Regions from separate parts of the Psychrobacillus sp. FSL K6-2843 genome, predicted to be linked through region 1. Evidence: predicted binding sites of a transcription regulator. Region 1 holds the regulator's gene; each other region holds the start of a gene.
The links. The regulator Rex, encoded in region 1, represses fermentation and respiration genes when NADH is low (regulators of the CRP and FNR family bind a similar motif). The targets are predictions, from matches to a motif close to TTGTGAAATATTTCACAA.
Positions count from the first base shown of each region.

Region 1 (3,288 bases):
GCAATATCCTCTAAACGCAGAACATCATTACCGCTAGGACGGTCAATGGTAAAGCCGAAGTTAGCGGATTTCTCATCGCCATCTGGGGCATCCATCCAGTCAGTTTTCTCGATAACCTTTCTTCGAGATTGTGCCATCTTCGTTGTAGAAGCACGCGCCAGGTTACGGCTAACAAAGTCCTCTAGCTTTGCTTTTTCCTCCTGCTGCTTCTCATATTTCTTTTTATCGAGCTCATAATTTTTCGCTTTCTGCGTTAAATAGGCGCTATAGTTACCTACGTATCTCGTAACGTTATGACGTGAAACCTCATAAACTAAATTTACTACCTGGTCTAGGAAATATCGATCATGGGATACAATTAAAATGGCACCACTATAGTTTTTTAAATAATTTTCAAGGAAGCTGAGTGTTTGAATATCTAAATGGTTTGTAGGCTCATCGAGTATAAGTAAATCGGGCTTGCTCAACAGCATTTTAGCTAATGCTAGTCTCGTTTTTTGTCCCCCGGATAATGCTTGTACTGGCTTATCATAATCCTCTGGGAAAAACTGCATACCATGTAAGATGGAACGGATATCCGATTCAAAGCGGTATCCACCAGCCTCATTAAAGGCTAGCTGAAGCTCGTCATAGGTTGCTGCAACTCTAGCATAGGCTTCTGAATCTTCATAGATAGAAGGGTCAGCCATTTGTGCTTCTAGTGAGCGCAGTTCTCTTTCAGAATCAATCAAATGACTAAAAATCGATTTCATTTCCTCCCAAATCGTCAGCTTCGATTCAAGACCCGCATGCTGCTCTAAATAGCCAAGTCTAATATTTTTAGGCATAATAATGTCACCGGAATCGTATGACATTTCTCCAGCAATTATTTTAAGTAAAGTAGATTTTCCCGCACCATTACGCCCAACCAGTGCAACTCGGTCGCGGTCTTGAACTTCTAACTTTACGTTTGTTAATATATCTTCACCATTAAAGGATTTAGTTACTTGGTTTACTTGTAAAACAATCACGTTAATTTGCACCTCAATTCTATCCTAAGTGTAATAGATAGGACTTGTCGTTGCAACGTTCTCCCTTTACAATAAAAGAAAGGTAACGTGTAAAAATGAATTTGCCTTATACAATAGGAGGACACTTATGAAACGTGATGTACCTCGCATCCCTCAAGCGACAATGAAACGACTTCCTTTATATTATAGATTTTTACAAAGCTTTCATAATGCAGATCATAAACGAGTTTCATCCCAACAGCTAAGTGAAGCGATGAAGATAGATTCAGCAACCATTCGAAGAGATTTTTCTCATTTCGGTGCGCTAGGAAAGAAAGGGTACGGCTATGATGTACCTCATCTACTTGAGTTTTTCAGAAAGACACTTGACCAAGATGAAGCGGCACGGGTGGCACTAATAGGTGTTGGTAGTTTAGGAACAGCATTTGTAAAATATAACTTTCAAAAAAATCATAACACTAGAATTGTAGTAGCATTCGATACGAAGGCACCACTCGAAGGAACGATTATTAGCGACATTCCTGTATTTCATTCTAGTGTGATGTTGGAAAAGCTAAAGGAATACGGAATTGAATTAGTGATTTTTACACTTCCAAGTCGTGCGGCTCAGGAAGTTGCTGATCTTTTAGTGGGCTCCAATGTAAAAGGGATTTTAAACTTCACCCCAGTCCCAATAAGTACTCCAGATGAGATTCGCGTACATACGATTGACCTTTCAGTTGAACTTCAAACACTCATCTACATGATTCGAAACGAGATCTAAGAAAAGCGAAAGCGCCTATGTCTGCCCCGACAAGCAAATGGAGAAAAGCGAGGAGGCAGTACCTCAGCCACCAGAGCTTTTATCCATTTGAACTCGAGGGGCAAGGTGAGCGCTGATACCAATCTTATAAGAAAAAAAGCCTTCGACTATTATCTAGTCGAAGGCTTTCCTATTTATATTCGCTTTTTAGTAGGGAATAGATAGCAAGATCGATATAGCGTCCCTTTTCGAACTCATGCTGTCTTAAGACTCCATCTTTGTGAAAACCTAGCTTACTCAAAAGGTGAAGGGAGGCATCATTCTCTGAAGTAACCTCAGCTTCTATTTTGTTCATGTTCATATCATGAAAGGCAAAATGAATGATGGGCTTAAGCGCCTCCGTCATAATTCCCTTTCCCCAAGCTTTAGGTGAAAGATCATAGCCAATTTCTATACGCTTATGCTCAGCCTCATAGTTTAAATAACCACAAGTACCGATTACTTTTTGGGTTATTTTATCTTCTATTACCCAGCGCATACCAGTTTGTTCGAGAAAAATTTTCTCGTACCAACTAATTTCGCCCTTTGCATCTTCAACAGAAGTAAAGGGACCGATTGCCATATGCTGTACTACGTTTTCATTAGAATATAACTCTAAAATATCCTTTGCATCCCGTTCGATTGCTTTTCGAAGGATGAGTCTTTCTGTTTCTATTGTAGGAAAACTTACAAATGAAAAAGTCATTATGATTACCCCTTATTGCTGCAACTCAGCAAGTTTTTCTAAAAAGTTGACGATCTCTTCATTATACAGTTGAACAATTACTACGAATCCATTAAGTAGCATATGGGCAATAATAGAGGTGATAATTCGCTTTGTTTTATAGTAAATGAAAGCGAATATAAACCCAGACACAGCATATATTAGTATGTGTGTGAACTCAAAGTGAATGACGGCAAAGGACAGTGAGCTAACAAGCGCTGCTACAAAGAAGTTCGTTTTAGGCAATAAAGTTCCGAAAATGATGCGACGGAATATAAGCTCCTCTAAAATAGGTGCGAAGAGCACAATGGAGAAAAAGACAAAAGGTACTGAATTGCCAAGATCCATAAACTGCGACGTATTTTCAGAACCAGCTTCTATACCAAAAAATCTAATTTCAATATTAGCAGCTAATGTTTGGCCGTACAAAACCATGAGAAAGCCAAGAATTCCCCAGCCAATTGCTCCGGGAAGACCGGATGCCTTCCCTTTTAGAGGCCGTATAAAATTCTTGTCTTGGCGAATCATAAGCAAGGTGATAGCTGTAGCAATTCCCATTCCAAGGAAAACCCACCATCCAGAAGCTAGGTACCTTGCGTTTTCTAAGCCGAAATAGTTAAAGATTATTAGTAGAAGAGGAGCAAATAATGCACCGGAGAGCTGCATCACACAGTAGGTGATTAATATGTATAAACCTGTCTTTTGTTGTTTCATCTAAATATCCTTTCTATTTATAGCAGTTGCTTTTATAAGTTTACTAATCAGGATAGTAA
Region 1 covers NZ_CP152021.1:3,505,011-3,508,298, reverse strand. The annotation lists gene MKY94_RS17750 (ABC-F family ATP-binding cassette domain-containing protein) at 1-1,010, opposite strand, end outside; gene MKY94_RS17745 (redox-sensing transcriptional repressor Rex) at 1,138-1,773, shown strand; gene MKY94_RS17740 (GNAT family protein) at 1,943-2,497, opposite strand; gene MKY94_RS17735 (type II CAAX endopeptidase family protein) at 2,510-3,229, opposite strand.

Region 2 (3,288 bases), 1.7 Mb from region 1:
ATAAGCGGCACCAAAGAATGTTAAAACAACTGTTGTTGCTAAAGTGAGATGAAAGTGACCAGTAACCCAGATAGTATTATGTACTACTTGGTTCATTTGGTTAGATGCATTAATAATACCTCCAGCTCCAGCAGGGATGAAGGCTGCCATACCGATGAATGGTACAACGAATCGAGCATCCTTCCATGGAAGCTTTTTAAACCATCCAAATAACCCTTTTCCTCCAAGCTGTCTTCCGCGAATTTCAAATGTAGCGAACATGGAGAAAGCAGTTAGAAGGGAAGGTATAACAACCATCATTGTCAAAACTACTTGCAAGTATTTCCAGAAAGAATCAATACCAGGCTCTGTCAATTGGTGATGGAATCCAACAGGAATAGAGAAAATCAAGAAAAGCATAAAGGAAAGTCTTGCAAGTGCATCCGAATAAATTTTCCCGCCAATAATTTTAGGAATGATTACGTACCAAACCATATAAGCAGGTAATAGCCAGAAATATACTAATGGGTGACCAAAATACCAGAAAAGTGTACGAGAAAGAAGAATATCAATCTTATCTACCCAGCCTAATGACCAAGGAATCAATTGGAAAACTACCTCAACTGCAACACCAAGTGAACAAATGATCCACATAGTTAAGTTTACGATTACCATAAAAGTTAATAATGGGCTTGGTTCTCCTGGATTAGCTTTGCGCCATTCTCTATATTTCATTATAAGGCCAGCTCCACCAATCCAAGAGCCTACGACTACCAGGGCCAATCCCACATAGAAGATCCAATGTGCTTGTAGGGGTGCATAGAAAGTGTACAGAACAGATGCTTCATTTAATAAAACCATTACTGCAGCAGCAGTTGTTCCGATTGTCATTGTCCAGAACCCAATCCAGCCAAGCATTCTTTGCTTATCTGTCAATGTGCCGGCAGTGCGACTTACAGCAGCAATTTGGAAACCAAAGATAAAATAAGTTGTTAAGATAAGTGCTAATAAAACCCCATGAACCGTTAATAATTGATAGTATCCGATTCCCCAAGGAAGAGTAAATTGTCCAGAACGTACTAGTGTTTGTAATAGTCCACAAAGTCCTCCGATTAAAAGTGCAATGAATGCTACATGGATGTGAGCCATTGCGAGCTTGCCATCACGACGATCTACCTTCACAAAGCTTTGTGCTTTTTCTGTTATTGTTGCCATGTTACTCAACCACCTTTAACTTCGATGTCATAGAAGTGTGTCCTATGCCACAATATTCGTTACATAATATTAAATACTCTCCAGCTTTATCTACTGTTGTTACGTATTCTGAAACGTAGCCAGGTTCTAGCATCATATTAATATTCGTACCTACTATTTGAAAGCCATGAATTACGTCTTTTGTTGTTGCGATAAATTTAACAGTCGACCCGAGTGGTACTTCAAATTCTTGTGGATTATAGAAGAAAGCAGAAGCAACGACTACTACCTCGTAATCCCATTCCTTACCTTCGACCTTATGAACTCCAGGATTATTAAAAGGAGCAATTTCATCTACTCGCTCAGGATCAATATATACTTTTGCACTAGGTGGATGAGAACCGTAATGAAATGCGCTAAAGCCAACTATAATTAAGAATAAAACCAAAGACCCTACCCCGAATGTTATCCACCATTTTTCATACTTGTGAATATGCATAACCTTTAACCTCCAATGATTTAAAATCTGTCAATAAATAAATAGAATGCCAGAAACCAAGTTACTAATATAAAGATTCCCACTACGCTAACAGATATTAACGTGCCCTTAAGTTCTGGTTCTTTATTGTGTTTTTTGGACATCAGTCGTACACCTCCAAAATATTCTTCTTTTTATCTATAGCTACATCATAAATTTAAATATTTATGTATGATGTGATATTTCTCACACATACAAAGGTATTATGTGAAGATAATGTGAAATAAATTAAAAGTCATAGAAGTGGAAGGGAGATTAGTGAAGATAGTTGCAGTTCAGACTCTTGAGAAACAGAGTGCTAGCTAAAGATCTTATCCTTTAAATTAGCTCAAGGTCCTTAGGGATTGCCAAATAAAAAAGAATCCTTTATTTAAAAGGATTCTAAGTTTTATATGTATTCTTATTGATAGTTAGTCCTCGTCTATTGTAAGAATAATAGTCATAAGGCCTATGTCTTCGGTTTCTACAGGCAAGCGAAAGGCATGATGAAAACCAAATAGTTTACTCTTGCCAACAATGACAGTTGGCGGTGTAATATCAATCTCTAAACCTTCTTGGGCAACAGTAGTACACAAGTTGCCTGCAATCATATTTCCGAGTTCACCAGTAAAAGATTCGAGCATTTCGCCCTCGAGAGGCATGCCGAACATAGAGGCGCCGACGGAGGAGAAGAATTGGGAGGATGCATCAACAATAATTCTTCCCTTAATGTCTCCAACAATTCCTATGAGAACGCCCATCTCTTCCTGATCAAATGGTTGAATCATTAGTGTGGGAGACTTAAAACTAAGGTTAAGAGGAATAACAGACTTTAATGATTGAATGGTACCATTTAAAAGTGTTTTAATATGCTTGGAATTACCCATTTTATCCCCTCCTAATAGTAAAGATGAATCAATTTTATCATATTGTCTAGTTAAAAAGAATATATTTTGTAGTCAATTGTTGAAAAATGTGATAACATCTAAATGAGAATGAATATCAAGTTCAGTTGAGAGGGAGATTGTCATGGTATTTATATTAATTGGATCGACTGTAGTTATATACAGCGTAATAACTAAACACATTTTAAATTCTATTACACCACAACCAAAATAATAGTAGTACAGTGATGACTTTATGAACAATAAAGTCATCTTTTTTTATATTTTCTGATATGATATACATATTGTTAAAGAATAAAAAGGGGAAATAAATTTCACATGAATCCATTAGAGGAATTACAGAAAATCAAAGAATCGAATGCTTTACTAGCGACAATTTTTAAACAAAACAATGATGAAGAGAGATATGCAAAATCAAAACTTTTTGCAGAAAAAATAGAAAAGGGAACATTTACAATTGCTTTTGCAGGTCATTTTTCAGCAGGGAAATCAAGTATGATTAATGCCCTTGTAGATGAACAACTATTACCAACAAGTCCCATACCAACCTCTGCGAATATAGTTACGGTAAGCAAAGCGGATAAGAATTTTGCTATTGTCCACTTTGTAAATGATGCTCCGGTCAAATTCTCTGGGGAATATGATATTGGACAAGTAAAAAAATATTCCAAGGACGGGAGTAAAGTTTCTCAA
Region 2 covers NZ_CP152021.1:1,834,443-1,837,730, forward strand. The annotation lists gene MKY94_RS09175 (b(o/a)3-type cytochrome-c oxidase subunit 1) at 1-1,194, opposite strand, end outside; gene MKY94_RS09180 (cytochrome c oxidase subunit II) at 1,196-1,672, opposite strand; gene MKY94_RS09185 (cytochrome c oxidase subunit 2A) at 1,693-1,815, opposite strand; gene MKY94_RS09190 (chemotaxis protein CheX) at 2,122-2,577, opposite strand; gene MKY94_RS09195 (dynamin family protein) at 2,914-3,288, shown strand, end outside.
Region 2: the regulator Rex is predicted to act here: its motif matches at 1,886-1,903, upstream of MKY94_RS09185 (cytochrome c oxidase subunit 2A).

Region 3 (3,288 bases), 540 kb from region 1:
ATTTCTAAGTTCATCTTTTTAACCTCCAGGATATTATTCTTATTAACTCTTTGATTATCGTCAGGATTAGTAAAATCTTTACTGAAATAGAAATGTATTGTGAATAATTTATCTAATAGTTACTGAAAAGTTTTAAAAATAGTCCCATACACCCATTCGATTCTTTCAGACAAACAAACATTATTACCTAATCTAATATATAAGAATAGCGCAAGAGTTATATCTGAGTTACTAAGAACTATTAATATAGATGGCTGATTTTCGCTTTAGGCGGTCGCTTTCCGTGGGGTGAGCGATAAGCCATCACCGTCGCTTACGCGTCGTTTGTGATGTCTTATCTGTCTCACTCATCCCACTGGAGTCGCCGCCTGACGCTTCAATCACAGGTGGAGGATGAATTAGATAAGTTAGAATGAAAAAAATTATACCGTTATATTTAGCTATTAAATCGAATTAATTTACACTTAAATTTTGAATATAGATGGTAGATTTCCGCTCTAGGCGGTCGCTTTCCGTGGGGTGCGCGATAAGTCATCACCGCCGCTTGCGCGTCGTTTGTGATGTCTCATCTGTCTCACTCATCCCACTGGAGTCGCCGCCTGTCGCTTCAATCACAGGTGGAGGGTGAATTAGATAAGTTAGAATGAAAAAAATTATACCGTTATATTTAGCTATTAAATCGAATTAATTTACACTTAAATTTTGAATATAGATGGTAGATTTCCGCTTTAGGCGGTCGCTTCAATAATAGGTAGAGGGTGAATTAGATAAGTTAGAATGAAAAAAATTATACCGTTATATTTAGCCATTAAATCGAATTAATTTATACTTAAATTTTGAATATAGATGATAGATTTCCGCTCTAGGCGGTCGCTTTCCATGGGGTGAGCGATGAGCCATCACCGCCGCTTGCGCGTCGTTTGTGATGTCTCATCTGTCTCACTCATCCCACTGGAGTCGCCGCCTGTCACTTCAATCAACAGGATAAAATATTATTTAGAATTCCATTAGCTTGCTATGTAGATATAACTTTGTTAATGGCATATTTAGAATTTTATTTATTTTGTGTTCCTCCGTTAGTTATTAATGCTTGTTCTGCTAACCTCAATATGGCTACCAATTTATGTCCTTTCTATCTCCAATAAGACATCCTACAGATATCTAATTCTTCGTTTTAGAGCCTTTCCAAGATGGAAAATGAACAACATTACTTGAAAACTGCTCAAACAAAAAGTACAAAAATACCAATTAAGCCCATAATTATGAACGAAGTTGACACTTTCTTAAATATTTCACAATTGTGTTAAAGAACGTTCAAATCTTCTTGAACAATTCGTGAAGTCCGGTTTTTATATTCGTTTTTTTGAAGGCATGGTAATAAGATAGAGGCACAGAGAGGAATTCTTTGAAAGCAACACTAGTTACCTTAGCTTTTTATAATAGATTGGAAAGGGGTACAACGATGAAATTAAAATTGAAGTGGGCTCTCTTGACGATGGTTTTCACTATTGTCACTGTGTTAACAGGATGCGAGCCATTACTTGTTTTAGACCCTAAAGGCCCTCAAGCCGAGGCACAGGCAAATGATATTATGTTATCTATTTTCCTAATGTCGGGGATTGTGATTGTCGTTTTAGCTATCTTAGTTTTTGTGTTAATAAAATACCGTGCTTCTAAACAAAGCGAGGATTACGAGCCACCTCATATAGAAGGAAGTCCGATTGTGGAAGCAATTTGTATCGGTATTCCTATTATAATAGTTATTTTTCTTTCAATCGTTTCAGTTAGAAGTAACTATATTGTAGAGTCGACGCCTCAAGGCTATGAGGATCAGGAACCATTAATCATTTATGCATCTTCCTCTAACTGGAAATGGCATTTTAGTTATCCTGAACAAGGTATTGAAACGGTTAACTACTTATATATCCCAGCTAATCGTGCGATTGAGTTTAAACTATACTCCCACGGACCAATTACTAGCTTTTGGATTCCACAGCTAGGCGGGCAAAAGTATGCGATGTCTGATATGGTGACTACGTTACACTTAGCTGCCGATGTTGAAGGCGAGTTCATGGGCAGAAATGCGAACTTCAGTGGATCTGGATTTGCAGAAAACGTCTTTGATGTTACCTCTATGTCTAATGCCGATTTTGAAGATTGGGTAGAGGAAGTACATGAAACTGCACCTGCTCTTACAGAAGAGAAGTTTGAGGAATTATTAGAACCAGGTCATCTTGGCCGTTCAACTTATACAGGAACACATTTAGAATTCTCACCTGCTCCTAGTCATGACCATGGCGATAATGCAGAGGAATCTGAACACGAGCACCATGAATCAACTGATAAGGATGAGAAGTCCGATCATGAGAATCATGGACAAACTAATGAAACTGAGGAATCAGATCATTCTCAGCATTAATTGAAGGATTACAAGATTACTATAGTAAAAGCTATAGATTCCTGAAAGGAGAAACAAAAGTATGGATTTCTTTGATCGCTTTGCCGTACCACATCCAAGCTTTTTGATATATGCATCCATGGTCGGAATTGGCCTTACGATGGTTGCAATAGTTTTAGGTATTACCTACTTTAAGAAATGGGGATACCTCTGGCGTGAATGGATTACTACAGTAGACCATAAGCGTATTGGTATTATGTACTTGCTTACAGCATTATTGATGCTGTTCCGTGGTGGCGTTGACGCCATTATGATGCGCTATCAGCTTTCGATGCCAGAAAACACATTTTTAGATTCACAGCATTATAATGAAGTCTTCTCCACTCATGGAGTAGTAATGATTTTATTTATGGCAATGCCGTTTATCATCTTTTTCTTTAACTATGTTATTCCATTACAAATTGGAGCAAGAGATGTAGCGTTTCCACGTTTAAATGCACTTAGCTTCTGGCTGTTCTTTATGGGTATGGGATTATTCAACATTTCCTTCATCGTAGGTGGATCGCCTGATGCAGGTTGGACTTCTTATTTCCCACTTGCAGGCAATGAGTTCAGTACATCTGTTGGTACGAACTATTACATGATTGCTATTCAAATAGCTGGTCTTGGTACATTGATGACTGGTATTAACTTTATTACAACTATCCTGAAAATGAGAGCACCTGGTATGACTTTAATGAAAATGCCAATGTTCACATGGTCAGCGTTTATCGCAAACATCATTATCGTTTTCGCTTTCCCAGTATTAACTGTATTACTAGCAATGGGAACAATGGATAGACTGTTTGGGACAAACTTCTTTACAACGGACAATGGCGGAATGGATATGC
Region 3 covers NZ_CP152021.1:2,961,728-2,965,015, forward strand. The annotation lists gene MKY94_RS15015 (aldehyde dehydrogenase family protein) at 1-14, opposite strand, end outside; gene qoxA (cytochrome aa3 quinol oxidase subunit II) at 1,463-2,419, shown strand; gene qoxB (cytochrome aa3 quinol oxidase subunit I) at 2,481-3,288, shown strand, end outside.
Region 3: the regulator Rex is predicted to act here: its motif matches at 1,281-1,298, upstream of qoxA (cytochrome aa3 quinol oxidase subunit II).